One region of the Pseudocitrobacter sp. 2023LY-00077 genome, then DNA from elsewhere that is predicted to be linked to it. Evidence: predicted binding sites of a transcription regulator. Region 1 holds the regulator's gene; each other region holds the start of a gene.
What was found. Region 1 encodes PurR, which represses purine synthesis genes. Its sites were predicted from a motif close to CANGCAAACGTTTGCNTG; they were not measured.
Positions count from the first base shown of each region.

Region 2: a site for PurR is predicted at 1,214-1,231, ahead of gcvT (glycine cleavage system aminomethyltransferase GcvT). Genes of this name have one in related genera too.
Region 3: a site for PurR is predicted at 2,192-2,209, ahead of ACWWFX_RS12995 (amino acid aminotransferase). Genes of this name have one in related genera too.
Region 4: a site for PurR is predicted at 1,403-1,420, ahead of serA (phosphoglycerate dehydrogenase). Genes of this name have one in related genera too.

Region 1 covers NZ_JBSPEI010000008.1:78,410-81,930, reverse strand. Annotated here, with positions in the region: gene ACWWFX_RS12170 (MFS transporter) at 1-653, opposite strand, end outside; gene cydH (cytochrome bd-I oxidase subunit CydH) at 815-904, opposite strand; gene purR (HTH-type transcriptional repressor PurR) at 1,199-2,224, shown strand; gene punR (DNA-binding transcriptional activator PunR) at 2,221-3,153, opposite strand; gene punC (purine nucleoside transporter PunC) at 3,262-3,521, shown strand, end outside.
Region 2 covers NZ_JBSPEI010000002.1:335,283-338,803, reverse strand. Annotated here, with positions in the region: gene ubiI (FAD-dependent 2-octaprenylphenol hydroxylase) at 1-898, shown strand, start outside; gene gcvT (glycine cleavage system aminomethyltransferase GcvT) at 1,307-2,401, shown strand; gene gcvH (glycine cleavage system protein GcvH) at 2,428-2,817, shown strand; gene gcvP (aminomethyl-transferring glycine dehydrogenase) at 2,943-3,521, shown strand, end outside.
Region 3 covers NZ_JBSPEI010000009.1:35,608-39,128, reverse strand. Annotated here, with positions in the region: gene mepK (peptidoglycan L,D-endopeptidase MepK) at 1-224, shown strand, start outside; gene ACWWFX_RS13000 (MBL fold metallo-hydrolase) at 240-887, shown strand; gene ACWWFX_RS12995 (amino acid aminotransferase) at 937-2,127, opposite strand; gene ACWWFX_RS12990 (porin) at 2,314-3,396, opposite strand.
Region 4 covers NZ_JBSPEI010000002.1:343,978-347,498, forward strand. Annotated here, with positions in the region: gene serA (phosphoglycerate dehydrogenase) at 88-1,320, opposite strand; gene rpiA (ribose-5-phosphate isomerase RpiA) at 1,583-2,242, opposite strand; gene argP (DNA-binding transcriptional regulator ArgP) at 2,391-3,284, shown strand; gene ACWWFX_RS04055 (oxidative stress defense protein) at 3,329-3,521, opposite strand, start outside.

The DNA of each region.
Region 1 (3,521 bases):
AACATCGCCCCAGCGCCCAGTACGGTCGTGAGCAACGCAGACAATACCTGTGGGCGTACCAGCACCGACAGTTCACGTTTCACGTCTGGTTTCTCACCCGCCCCGCCCTTCGGCAGCGACAACCACAGGCCGATTATTGCAATTACGCCCAGCCCTGCCGTCGCCAGGAACGACATGCGCCAGCCGATGGTCTCCCCAAGCCACGTGGCCGCCGGAACGCCACCGATATTGGCGATGGTCAACCCCATAAACATGGTCGCTACCGCGCTGGCTTGTTTATGTTTTGGCACCACGCTTGCGGCAACCACCGACCCCAGACCAAAGAACGCGCCGTGGTTGAGGCTGGTTATAATGCGTGACAGCATCAGCGTGGTGTAATCCGGGGCGATAGCAGAAAGGACGTTACCCAGGGTAAAAATCGCCATCAGGAAAATTAAGGCATTGCGGCGTGCGCGATGTGAGAGCAGCAGCGTCATCAGCGGCGCGCCAACCATGACACCTACGGCGTAGGCGCTGATCAACATACCTGCGGCAGGAATCGAGACATCAACCCCTTTGGCAATAACGGGTAATAGCCCCATCGGCGAAAATTCGGTGGTACCTATCCCGAATGCGCCTACGGCTAACGCCAGTAAGGGATAATTCACTTTCATGCTTTGACTCCGGTTTGCCGCAAACGCAGGGCGGCGTGACAACAGATAGCAAAAGCATGACATCAATCACAAAAAAACAGAAGTGAACAAATTAGCAAAATATTTTTGCTGAATTGATAACAATCTCAGAGAGGGAGAGCAGCCTCTCCCTTTAGGATGGGTTAATGCAGGACGGCGGTCAGCGCGGCAGCCACGATCAGCGCCAGCGTAATAACCGTGGTGGTAATTGACATCTTCAGTTCGGTACTCATCAATTTTTCTCCTTATTATCCCCACACCAAAAGTGAGCTATGTCATTTTTGCACACTTATTCGCAAAAATCTTCCCGGATTTCACGCAATAACCTATTTTGCGCTTCCACTTTTGTCAAAGATAAGACAAAATTCGACGCTTATTAAAAAGTGTATCGGCCATTGACCCCCTCCTGTCGTCCTGTGTCGTTTTCCCGGCGAACCGCAATTCATAACATTGCGCCAGGGTGAGTGAAGGCAAACGTTTTCGTATTGAATCGATCAGGGGCAGGCCCGGGTCTGGAGTGAGATGGAATGGCAACTATTAAAGATGTAGCGAAGCGCGCAAACGTTTCCACTACAACTGTATCACATGTGATTAACAAGACACGTTTTGTCGCCGAAGAGACGCGTGAAGCGGTGTGGGCGGCAATCAAAGAATTGCACTACTCTCCCAGCGCCGTGGCCCGCAGCCTGAAGGTCAATCACACCAAATCCATTGGTTTGTTGGCGACCAGCAGCGAAGCTGCCTACTTTGCAGAAATTATTGAAGCCGTTGAGAAGAACTGCTTCCAGAAAGGCTATACCCTGATCCTCGGTAATGCGTGGAACAATCTTGAGAAACAGCGCGCGTATCTTTCCATGATGGCGCAGAAGCGCGTGGACGGCCTGCTGGTGATGTGTTCCGAATATCCGGATTCGCTGCTGCAGATGCTGGAAGAGTACCGTCATATTCCGATGGTGGTTATGGACTGGGGCGAAGCGAAAGCTGACTTTACCGACTCAGTTATCGATAACGCCTTCGAAGGCGGCTATATGGCTGGTCGTTATCTGGTGGAACGTGGGCATCGCGAAATTGGCGTGATCCCAGGCCCGCTGGAGCGCAATACCGGCGCAGGTCGTCTGGCTGGCTTTATGAAAGCCATGGAAGAGATGATGATCAAGGTGCCGGAAAACTGGATTGTGCAGGGCGATTTCGAACCGGAATCCGGCTATCGCGCGATGCAGCAAATACTGTCCCAGAATCCGCGCCCTACCGCTATCTTCTGTGGTGGCGATGTCATGGCGATGGGCGCGTTGTGCGCCGCAGACGAAATGGGGCTGCGCGTGCCGCAGGATATCTCGCTGATTGGTTACGACAACGTGCGCAACTCGCGTTTCTTTACCCCGGCTCTGACCACCATCCACCAGCCGAAGGATTCCCTCGGGGAAACCGCCTTCAATATGCTGATGGACCGAATTGTCAGTAAACGCGAAGAGTCGCAGTCCATTGAAGTGCACCCACGCCTGATTGAACGCCGTTCCGTGGCCGACGGCCCGTTCCGCGACTATCGTCGTTAAGCCTCTTTGCGAACGCTCGCTGCGGGCGTTCGCAACCATTCGTTGTTCAGCGTTTCACTGTCCCCTAAATATTCGAGTAACCAGCTTAGCGCCGGTGAACTGTCATTTTGTTGCCACGTAAGGCAACAGGCCGCATCGGGAAACGGGTTTTCCAGTTCCAGAGCAACCCATTCGCCTTTATCTATCTTCGGTCGCGCAAAATGCTCTGGCACCATGCCAACGCATAATCCTGCGGATAAGCAGGTTTCTGACGATTCCCAGTCAGGCACAACGACCCGCTTCTGGTTGTCCAGTAACCAGGTAGTACGTTTAGGTAACGAACGTGACGTATCTTCGCGCACCAGCGACGGCCAGTTGCGCAACACGTCATCACTGAGCGGCCCCGCCATCTGCGCCAGCGGATGCGAACGAGCTACCACGCACTGCCAGCTCAGCATGCCCATATCGCGAAACGCATAGCGCCCCCCCACGGGAATCGCGCGCGTCGCGCCAATCGCTAACTCAACGCGCCCATCCGCCAGTGCATCCCATACGCCATTAAATACTTCCTGATACACCAGCAGCTCAACGTCGCTGAAGTGGCGATAAAAATCGACAATCATCTGTCGGGTGCGCTCTGGTTTTACGATATTGTCCACCGCGATAGCCAACTGCCCTCTCCAGCCATTAGCAATTTGCTGACACTGCTGACGGGTGATCTGCATTTTTTTGATAACAGAGCGCCCCTCTTTCAAAAACCATGCCCCGGCGGGGGTTAATTCTACATCCCGGTGGCGACGTTCAAACAGCGGAACCGCCAGCCACTCCTCCAGTTGACGTACCGTATAACTGATTGCAGAAGGTACACGGTGCAGCTCATTTGCCGCGCCACTAAAGCTGCCATTCCGCGCAACGGCATCCACAACTTCAAGTGAATATTCAGACCACATTTTCTGCTCACAAATTTTTTGAAACCAACACGCAAATATTAGCGTTTCACAAGGGAGATTTCACTCTCTACACTCTCAGCCTCTTCCAAAACAAGAAAAGGCGTTTTTATGCAACCTGGGAAAGGATTTTTAGTCTGGCTCGCCGGCCTGAGCGTGTTGGGCTTTTTGGCCACCGATATGTATCTTCCGGCCTTCGCCGTGATTCAAAACGATCTCCAAACACCGGCAGCGGCTGTCAGCGCCAGCCTGAGTCTGTTTCTTGCCGGGTTTGCTCTCGCGCAGCTGCTTTGGGGGCCGCTTTCAGATCGTTATGGCCGCAAGCCTGTTCTGCTGATTGGCCTGACCATCTTCGCCTTTGGCTGTCTGGG
Region 2 (3,521 bases), on a different contig from region 1:
TCATCTCGGCCATATCGTTGAGAACGCGGTGATCCACAACGCGCTGTGGGAAAAAGCACAGCGTTGTCAGGATATTACCTTAATGGCTCCCGCTGAACTTCAGCAGGTTGCCTGGGGGGAGAACGACGCATTTCTGACGTTGAAAGATAGCACGATGCTGACGGCGCGTCTGGTTGTGGGGGCCGATGGCGCAAACTCCTGGCTGCGTAATAAAGCGGATATCCCGTTAACCTTCTGGGATTATAAACATCACGCGCTGGTGGCAACCATTCGCACCGAGGAACCGCATGATGCCATCGCCCGTCAGGCATTCCATGGCGAAGGTATTCTGGCCTTCCTGCCGCTTTCCGAGCCACATCTTTGCTCGATAGTCTGGTCGCTGTCGCCGCAGGAAGCTGAACGGATGCAGAAGGCCGATGAGCATACATTTACCAAAGCGCTCAATATCGCTTTCGACAATCGCCTCGGTTTGTGTACGCTTGAAAGCGAGCGTCAGGTTTATCCGCTGACCGGGCGTTACGCGCGTCAGTTCGCGGCGCACCGTCTGGCGTTAGTCGGCGATGCGGCGCATACCATTCATCCGCTGGCCGGGCAGGGCGTTAACCTGGGCTTTATGGATGCGGCGGAACTGATTGATGAAGTTCGTCGTCTGCACGCGCAGGGTAAAGATATCGGCCAGCATTTCTATCTGCGCCGCTATGAGCGCAGCCGTAAACACAGTGCCGCGATGATGCTGGCCGGCATGCAGGGTTTCCGCGAACTCTTCGCGGGCGAGAACCCGGCGAAAAAACTCCTTCGTGATATCGGCCTGAAACTGGCGGATACCTTGCCAGGGGTTAAACCGCAATTGATTCGTCAGGCCATGGGTCTGAATGACCTCCCTGAGTGGCTTCGTTAACTGCGTCACACTTCTTCTCCCGGCGCTCTGCCGGGAGATCCTTCCTCTCGTTTGAAATATTCTAATTTCACGCCTTTTTTCGCATTAGTTTTTCTAATTCAGCGTTTTTGAGATAACGAAAAACACGCCTCGTTTTCCGCACTAAATATGGTTTTATGCTAAATGCTTGCGCATGAATGTTAATTATATGTGGTGCTATTCGCATTTTTATAGCGAATAACTCTGTAAGCTTTTTGGCTGATTTTGACCATAAGCTAATCTGATGACCCGCCTTTGCTTATGGTTTACTGCCGATTTCGGTGGTAAGTTCAGGCAAAAGAGAACGTTTGCGTCGGGGCCTGTTCGCGGTGTCGACGCCGGGTTTTTGTAATGGAAAGTGGTTGGCTTTGCTTACTCAACGAGGACAAGATGGCACAACAAACGCCTTTGTATGATCAACACGTTCAGTGCGGCGCACGCATGGTGGATTTCCACGGCTGGATGATGCCGCTGCATTACGGCTCGCAAATTGATGAGCACCATGCGGTGCGCACCGACGCCGGGATGTTTGATGTGTCGCACATGACCATCGTCGACCTGCACGGCAGCCGCACCCGCGAGTTTCTGCGCTATCTGCTGGCAAACGACGTTGCCAAACTGACGAAACCCGGCAAAGCGCTTTATAGCGGCATGCTAAATGCCTCGGGCGGCGTGATTGACGACCTTATCGTCTACTACCTCACCGAAGATTATTTCCGCCTCGTTGTAAACTCCGCCACCCGCGAAAAAGACCTCTCCTGGATCACCCAACACGCTGAACCTTTCGCCATTGAAATCACCGTTCGTGATGACCTGTCGCTGATTGCGGTACAGGGGCCAAATGCCAAAGCAAAAGCCGAAACCCTGTTTAGCGATGAACAGCGAAAAGCCGTTGAGGGCATGAAGCCGTTCTTTGGCGTACAGACGGGCGATTTGTTTGTGGCCACCACCGGCTATACCGGTGAAGCAGGATACGAAATTGCGATGCCGCGCGAGAAAGCCGCCGATTTTTGGCGCGCGCTGGTTGAAGCGGGTGTAAAACCGTGTGGTCTGGGCGCGCGCGATACGCTGCGTCTGGAAGCCGGGATGAATTTATACGGCCAGGAGATGGATGAAGGTATCTCTCCGCTGGCGGCCAACATGGGCTGGACCATTGCCTGGGAACCCGCCGACCGCGACTTTATCGGTCGTGAAGCGCTGGAGATGCAGCGTGAAAAAGGCACCGAGCAACTGGTTGGCCTGGTGATGACCGAAAAAGGCGTGCTGCGCGGCGAACTGCCGGTGCGTTTCACCGACGCTCACGGCAACGCGCTGGAAGGCGTGATCACCAGCGGGACATTCTCCCCGACGCTCGGTCACAGTATTGCACTGGCACGCGTGCCAGAAGGCATTGGCGAGACGGCCATCGTGCAGATTCGTAACCGTGAAATGCCGGTAAAAGTCACCAAACCTGTTTTTGTGCGCAACGGCAAAGCCGTCGCGTAATTCCCCCCTTTTCTGGAGATTTTTTGATGAGCAACGTACCTGCAGAACTGAAATACAGCAAAGAACACGAATGGCTGCGTAAAGAAGCCGATGGCTCTTACACCGTGGGCATCACCGAACACGCACAGGAATTACTGGGCGATATGGTGTTTGTTGACCTGCCTGACGTCGGCGCGACCGTTGCCGCGGGCGATGACTGCGCAGTGGCGGAATCCGTAAAAGCGGCGTCCGACATCTACGCGCCAATCAGCGGTGAAATCGTCGCGGTTAATGATGAACTGAGCGACTCGCCGGAGCTGGTCAACAGCGAACCGTATGCGGGCGGCTGGATCTTCAAAATCAAAGCCAGCGACGAAGCGGAAGTTGCCGCGCTGCTGGATGCGACGGCCTACGCAGCACTGTTAGAAGACGAGTAACCGTTTTTCTCCCTCTCCCTCAGGGAGAGGGCCGGGGTGAGGGTGCCAATGTGTCCCTTACCCTATCCCTCTCTCCAGGGGAGAGGGCATTCTAAAATCACCGCACGTTTCAGGAACCATCGCTCATGACACAGACTTTAAGCCAGCTTGAAAACCGTGATGCTTTTATCGAACGTCACATCGGGCCGGACGCTCAGCAACAGCAGGAGATGCTGAAAACGGTTGGCGCGGATTCATTAACTGCACTGATTTCCCAAATCGTGCCGAAAGATATCCAGCTTGCCACCCCGCCACAGGTGGGCGACGCGACGACAGAATTCGCCGCACTGGCGGAGCTGAAAGCGATTGCCGGACGCAACAAGCGCTTTAAGTCTTACATTGGCATGGGCTATACCGGCGTCCAGCTGCCGCCGGTTATCCAGCGCAACATGCTGGAAAACCCGGGCTGGTACACCGCGTACACCCCTTATCAGCCGGAAGTTTCGCAGGGCCGCCTTGAGTCGCTGCTGAACTTCCAGCAGGTCACGCTGGATCTGACCGGCCTGGATATCGCCTCCGCCTCTCTGTTGGATGAAGCGACTGCCGCCGCCGAAGCGATGGCGATGGCAAAACGCGTCAGCAAACTGAAAAATGCGAATCGTTTCTTTGTTGCCGCTGACGTTCACCCGCAGACACTGGATGTAGTTCGCACACGTGCAGAAACC
Region 3 (3,521 bases), on a different contig from region 1:
CTGGCTATCGTGCCATTGACACGAATAATGAATTACGTGCCCATAGCCGTGGTGTAGCGAAAAACAGCTACCACACGAAAGGACGGGCGATGGATTTCCATATTGAAGGTGTTTCGTTAAGCAATATTCGCAAAGCCGCGTTATCTATGCGCGCAGGTGGTGTAGGATACTACCCACGTAGCAACTTTGTGCATATTGATACCGGGCCGGTGCGGCACTGGTAACGAAACAGGAGCCTTATGAACTATCGTATTATTCCGGTCACCGCGTTCGCGCAGAACTGTTCATTGATTTGGTGCGAGCAAACGAAACTTGCTGCGCTGGTCGATCCAGGCGGCGACGCAGAGAAAATCAAAGAACAGGTTGAGGCCGCTGGCGTTACTCTGGTTCAGATTTTACTCACTCACGGGCATCTTGATCACGTAGGCGCGGCGGCGGAGCTGGCTGCGCATTACGGTATTCCCGTGATTGGGCCGGAAAAAGAAGATGAGTTCTGGCTGCAGGGATTACCGCAACAGAGCCGGATGTTTGGCCTCGAAGAGTGCCAGCCGCTGACGCCAGACCGTTGGCTGAATGAAGGCGAAACGGTGAGCGTGGGTAACCTGAAGTTGCAGGTTCTTCATTGTCCGGGCCATACGCCGGGCCACATCGTCTTTTTCGATGATGCCTCGCGCTTGCTGATTTCCGGGGATGTTATCTTTAAGGGCGGGGTGGGGCGCAGCGATTTTCCGCGCGGTGACCACGGCCAACTGATCGACGCGATTAAACGCAAGCTGTTGCCGCTGGGCGATGACGTGACGTTTATTCCAGGTCATGGGCCGCTGTCAACGCTCGGCTATGAGCGGCTGCACAACCCGTTCCTGCAGGATGAAATGCCTGTCTGGTAAGAGCAAAAAAGGCCGCGAAAGCGGCCTTTTTTATGTCGTCTGATCCGTCTTACAACACGGCGACAATGGCTTCGCACAGCGGCGCCATGTTGTCCGGCGTCATACCGGCGACGTTGATACGGCCAGACGCCACCGCATACACGCCAAACTCTTCACGCAGACGCAGCACCTGATCTTTGGTCAGGCCGCTGAACGAGAACATCCCGTTTTGTTTAGTGATAAAGGTGAAGTCGCGATTCGCGCCTTTCTCCTGCAGCGTGTTCACGAACAGCAGACGCATGCGCTGAATGCGTTGACGCATGTCGGTCAGTTCCTGTTCCCAGATAGCGCGCAGAGCGTCATTGCTGAGAATGGTGGCGACAACGGACGCACCGTGAGCTGGCGGGTTGGAATAGTTAGCACGAATGACCGACTTCATCTGGCTGAAGGCGCGATCGGCGTTGTCCGCATCGCGGGTGACCAGGGTGCAGGCGCCAACACGTTCGTTATACAGACCGAAGTTTTTAGAGTAAGAGCTGGCAACAATCAGCTCATCATGCAGCGCGGCGAACGCGCGCAGACCTTCTGCATCTTCTTCCAGACCACGGGCGAAGCCCTGGTAGGCGAAATCGAACAGCGGCAGCCAGCCTTTCTCAGCGGAGATCTTCGCCAGCTGTTGCCACTGCTCCAGCGTCGGATCGATACCGGTCGGGTTATGACAGCAGCCGTGGAACAGCACCACATCGCCGGCCTGTGCATTGTTCAGGCTGGCAACAAGGCCATCAAAATTGAGCGCATGGTTCTGTGCGTCATAGTAGTCATATTCGCAAACTTCGAGACCCGCAGCGTTGAAGACGCCTTTATGGTTCGGCCAGCTCGGGTTGCTAACCCAGATGCGTTTCGCACTGGTGTTTTTGGCGAGGAAATCTGCCGCGACGCGCAGTGCGCCAGTACCGCCAGGCGTTTGCGCCGTGCGGGCGCGTTTAGCGTTGACGATTTCACTTCCTTTACCGAACAGCAGCTCCTGCGTGCAACGACCAAACTCCGGGATACCATCAATACCGAGGTAATTTTTGGTCGTTTCATTTTCCAGCAGATAAAGCTCCGCTTTTTTAACGCTGGTCAGAACCGGGGTTTTACCGGTCTCATCTTTGTAAACTCCAATCCCGAGGTTGATTTTGCTCGGGCGGTCGTCGGCACGAAACAGATCGGCCAGGCCCAGAATTGGGTCGGCAGGGGCGGCTGTAATGTTCTCAAACATGACGGGGTTCCATTTATGAGTGACTTGGAGAAATCCGCTATCAGGTTAACGGCAGATTTACAAAATGCCAACCGTTTGCAATGAAAAGCGCGAGCCTTTTCAAAAGTCGCGATTTTTAACTGGCTGAAATATAAAAAACAGGGCCGAAGCCCTGTTTCCTGTGCATATAACAAAGTGGCGTACTGATTAGAACTGGTACACGATACCCACGGCTGCCTGGTCGTCGGTGGACAGGCCAGTGGCTGCGGTGTAGTCGTTTTCGTCCAGCAGGTTGAATTTATACGCTGCATAGACGTTCATGTTTTTGTTGAAGTAGTACCAGGTACCCACTTCGATATATTTCAGCAGGTCAGCAGTGCCGCCGTCGAAGCCAGGGCGGGAAGCCAGGTTTTTACCTTTAGACTGGACGTAGCCAACGGAGGGACGCAGGCCGAAGTCGAACTGGTACTGAACTACTGCTTCAATGTTCTGGGTTTTGTTGGCAAAGCCAGCGTCTTCTGGGGTCATGTTGTAGGTCTGAGAGTACATGACAGCAGCATAGACGTTGTTGGCATCGTACTTAGCAGAGGTCGCCCACGCTTCAGCTTTGTCGCCGCTGGCGCTGAAGGCCTGGTTTTTCTGATCGGTAGTACGGTTGGAGTTCGCATAGCCTGCGGAAATCGCGAAGCCTTCACCAAAGGCATAAGTTGCAGAGGTGCTGACGCCGTCGCCATTCTGCTTCTGAATGCTACGTTCTTCGTTTTTACCCTGATACTGAACCGCGAAGCTCAGACCATCGACCAGGCCGAAGAAGTCAGAGTTACGGTAGGTGGCTACGCCATTGGTACGCGCAGTCATGAAGTTATCAGTGTAGTTCCAGCCGTCGCCGCCCCACTCAACCAGCATATCGGTTGCGGATTCAACGTCGTAGATAGCGCCGTAGTTACGACCGTAGTCGAAAGAGCCGAATTCACCGGCTTTCAGGCCTGCGAAGGCCAGACGGGTTTTGCTGGTTTGAGAACCTTCAACATTGGACGCATCCATGTTGTATTCCCACTGACCATAACCGGTCAGCTGTTCGTTAATTTGAGTTTCCCCTTTCACACCAATACGGGCATAGGTGGTATCAGAGTTGCTGGTGTCACCATTGGTGGTCCACACATGCTCACCGACCATTTTGCCGTAAAAGTCCAGTTTGTTGCCGTTTTTGTTGTAGATTTCTGCAGCGTTAGCTGCACCGGCTACCAGCAGGGCAGGGATCACCACTGCCAGGATATTGCGCTTCATCATTATTTATTACCCTCATTAGGTTTTTTTTATATCGACACTCGCCACTGCCGCCAATAACTTCTGTCAATAAAAATTTACAGAAACATTGATGATAGTTTGGTGTCTTTTTGTGTCTGAGAGGCATA
Region 4 (3,521 bases), on a different contig from region 1:
GATTACATACGTTTCAGAATGGAAAACAGCAGAGGATGAGCGGGAAAGAACGGGCAGGCCAGCGGCCCGCCCGTTAGAGAAGGGTAATCAGAACAGCATGCGTGCGCGAACCGTGCCCGGAATCGCTTTCATGCTTTGCAGCGCTTTCTGCGCCACGTCTTCTTCTGCTTCAATATCGATGACCACATAGCCCATCTGCGGCGTGGTTTGCAGGTACTGTGCGGCAATGTTGACGCCCTGCTCAGCGAAGATCTGGTTGATGGCGGTTAACACACCAGGACGGTTTTCATGGATGTGCAGCAGGCGGCGGCCACCGTGAATCGGCAGCGAGACTTCCGGGAAATTCACCGCAGAAAGGGTTGAGCCGTTATCAGAATACTTAGCCAGTTTACCCGCCACTTCAAGGCCGATATTTTCCTGCGCTTCCTGCGTTGAACCACCAATATGCGGCGTCAGGATCACGTTATCAAACTCGCACAGCGGCGAGTTAAACGGATCGCTGTTAGTTGCCGGTTCAGTCGGGAAGACGTCGATCGCCGCACCCGCCAGGTGTTTGCTCGCCAGCGCATCGCACAGCGCCGGAATATCCACAACGGTGCCGCGAGAGGCGTTAATCAACAGCGAGCCCGGCTTCATCAATGCCAGTTCTTCCACGCCCATCATGTTTTTGGTGGAGGCGTTTTCCGGCACGTGCAGGCTGACCACATCGCTCATATTCAGCAGGTCGGAGAGATGTTGAACCTGCGTCGCGTTGCCCAGCGGCAGTTTGTTTTCGATGTCGTAGAAGAAGACGTGCATCCCCAGCGATTCCGCCAGAATGCCCAGCTGTGTGCCGATATGACCGTAGCCGATAATGCCCAGTTTTTTGCCGCGCGCTTCAAAAGAGCCCACGGCCAGTTTATTCCACACGCCGCGGTGTGCTTTGGCGTTTGCTTCCGGCACGCCGCGCAGTAGCAGCAGCAGTTCGCCAATCACCAACTCGGCCACGGAACGGGTGTTCGAGAACGGTGCGTTAAAGACCGGTACGCCGCGTTTTGCCGCCGCTTTCAGGTCAACCTGGTTGGTGCCGATGCAGAAGCAGCCTACCGCCACCAGTTTTTCCGCCGCCTCAAAAATTTCTTCGGTCAGATGCGTACGGGAGCGCAGGCCAATGAAATGGGCATCACGGATAGACTCTTTCAGTTGCTCGCTGTCCAGCGCGCCTTTGTGAAACTCGATGTTGGTGTAACCTGCTGCACGAAGGCTGTCCACAGCCTTCTGATGTACGCCTTCTACCAGCAGAAATTTAATCTTCTCTTTTTCCAGTGATACCTTAGCCATTTCCCCGCCCTGTCTTTGTTTTACTGATGTTGTGATGAACGAAAGTTCACCTAAGCAACATATCAAAAAAAACTATCGCGGCAATCTAAACGTTTGCGTGTGCGTCACGCGGAAATTTCACGCAGGGCAAAATGTCAGCATAAAATGCTACACATAAGAAATTAGATGGGATGTTAATGAAGTGGTTTTATGAAATGTGACACAAGTCACCAAAATCAGGCGGGTAAAAAATTTTGGGGGAATTGCGCTTCCCCCAGTCAGATCATTTCGTGATGGTTTTCACACCATCAGCCGTACCAATGAGTGCCACATCAGCACCACGATTGGCGAATAATCCTACGGTCACTACGCCGGGAATAGCGTTGATGGCGTTTTCCAGCGCGATGGCATCAAGAATTTCCAGGCCATGTACGTCCAGAATCACGTTGCCGTTGTCGGTTACGACGCCCTGACGGTATTCCGGGCGACCACCCAGCTTCACCAGTTGGCGTGCCACGCAGCTGCGCGCCATCGGGATAACTTCAACCGGCAGCGGGAAATTACCAAGAATATCAACCTGCTTAGAGGCATCTGCGATGCAGATAAATTTGTCCGCAACGGAGGCAATAATCTTTTCACGCGTCAACGCCGCACCGCCACCTTTGATCATCTGCATGTGGCCGTTGATTTCATCTGCACCGTCAACGTAGATACCCAAACGGTCAACTTCATTAAGGTCAAAAACGGTGATCCCCAGGCTTTTCAGTTTCTCGGTAGAAGCATCAGAGCTGGATACTGCGCCTTCAATCTGCCCTTTCATGGTACCCAGCGCATCGATAAAGTGCGCGGCGGTAGAGCCCGTGCCCACACCAACGATGGTGCCTGGTTGTACATATTGAAGCGCTGCCCAGCCTACTGCTTTTTTCAGTTCATCCTGCGTCATGATTATTGCCCGTGCTGTAATGATATTTGCCGCATTATAGAACATATGCGCGGGTTGTCGCATTGCGCCAGGCACCAATTTCGTCTGTATCTGCCTGCAATTTATGTCATAGTGCGAGATAACGATTTTAGAGGAGCCCCTCAACGCAATGAAACGTCCTGACTACAGAACATTACAGGCGCTGGATGCGGTTATCCGGGAACGCGGCTTTGAGCGCGCAGCGCAAAAGCTTTGCATAACCCAGTCAGCCGTGTCGCAGAGAATTAAACAACTGGAAAATATGTTCGGGCAACCGTTGCTGGTGCGAACCGTTCCACCGCGCCCGACAGAGCAAGGGCAAAAGCTGCTGGCGCTGCTGCGTCAGGTTGAGCTGCTGGAAGACGAGTGGCTGGGCGATGAGCAAACGGGTTCAACGCCTCTGCTGCTGTCGCTGGCGGTCAACGCCGACAGTCTGGCAACCTGGCTGCTGCCAGCGCTTGCCGATGTGCTGGTTAACTCGCCTATTCGCCTGAACTTGCAGGTAGAGGATGAAACGCGCACACAAGAACGCTTGCGTCGCGGTGAAGTGGTTGGCGCGGTGAGTATCCAACCGCAGGCGCTACCAAGCTGTCTGGTCGATCAGTTAGGCGCGCTGGACTATCTGTTTGTGGGTTCAAAAGCGTTTGCCGAGCGCTACTTCCCGAATGGCGTGACGCGTTCAGCGCTGCTGAAAGCGCCTGCCGTGGCATTTGACCATCTCGACGATATGCATCAGGCCTTCCTGCAGCAAAACTTTGATTTGCCGCCGGGCAGCGTGCCGTGTCATATCGTGAATTCATCAGAAGCCTTCGTTCAACTGGCGCGTCAGGGAACGACCTGCTGCATGATCCCGCATTTGCAGATTGAGAAAGAATTGGCTTCGGGTGAGCTGATTGACCTGACACCAGGTCTGTTCCAGCGTCGGATGCTGTACTGGCACCGCTTCGCGCCGGAAAGCCGCATGATGCGCAATGTGACGGATGCGCTGCTGGCCTACGGGCGTCGGGTATTGAGACAGGATTGAGGGTAAAACGTCGGATGGCGCAACGCCATCCGACATATCAACGATTACTGCGCTTTCGCGGGCGCCGCTGACTGAGACTGCGCCTGAGTCGGTTGCAGCTCAAACACCACGTCTACCTGGTCGCCAAACTGAATGGTCGGCTGTTCGTAAGTCTCTTCCGCTGATACCGGCGCGGCATCCGCTTTCATCATGCGAACCATCGGGCTCGGCTGATAGTTTGACACGTGATAACGCACG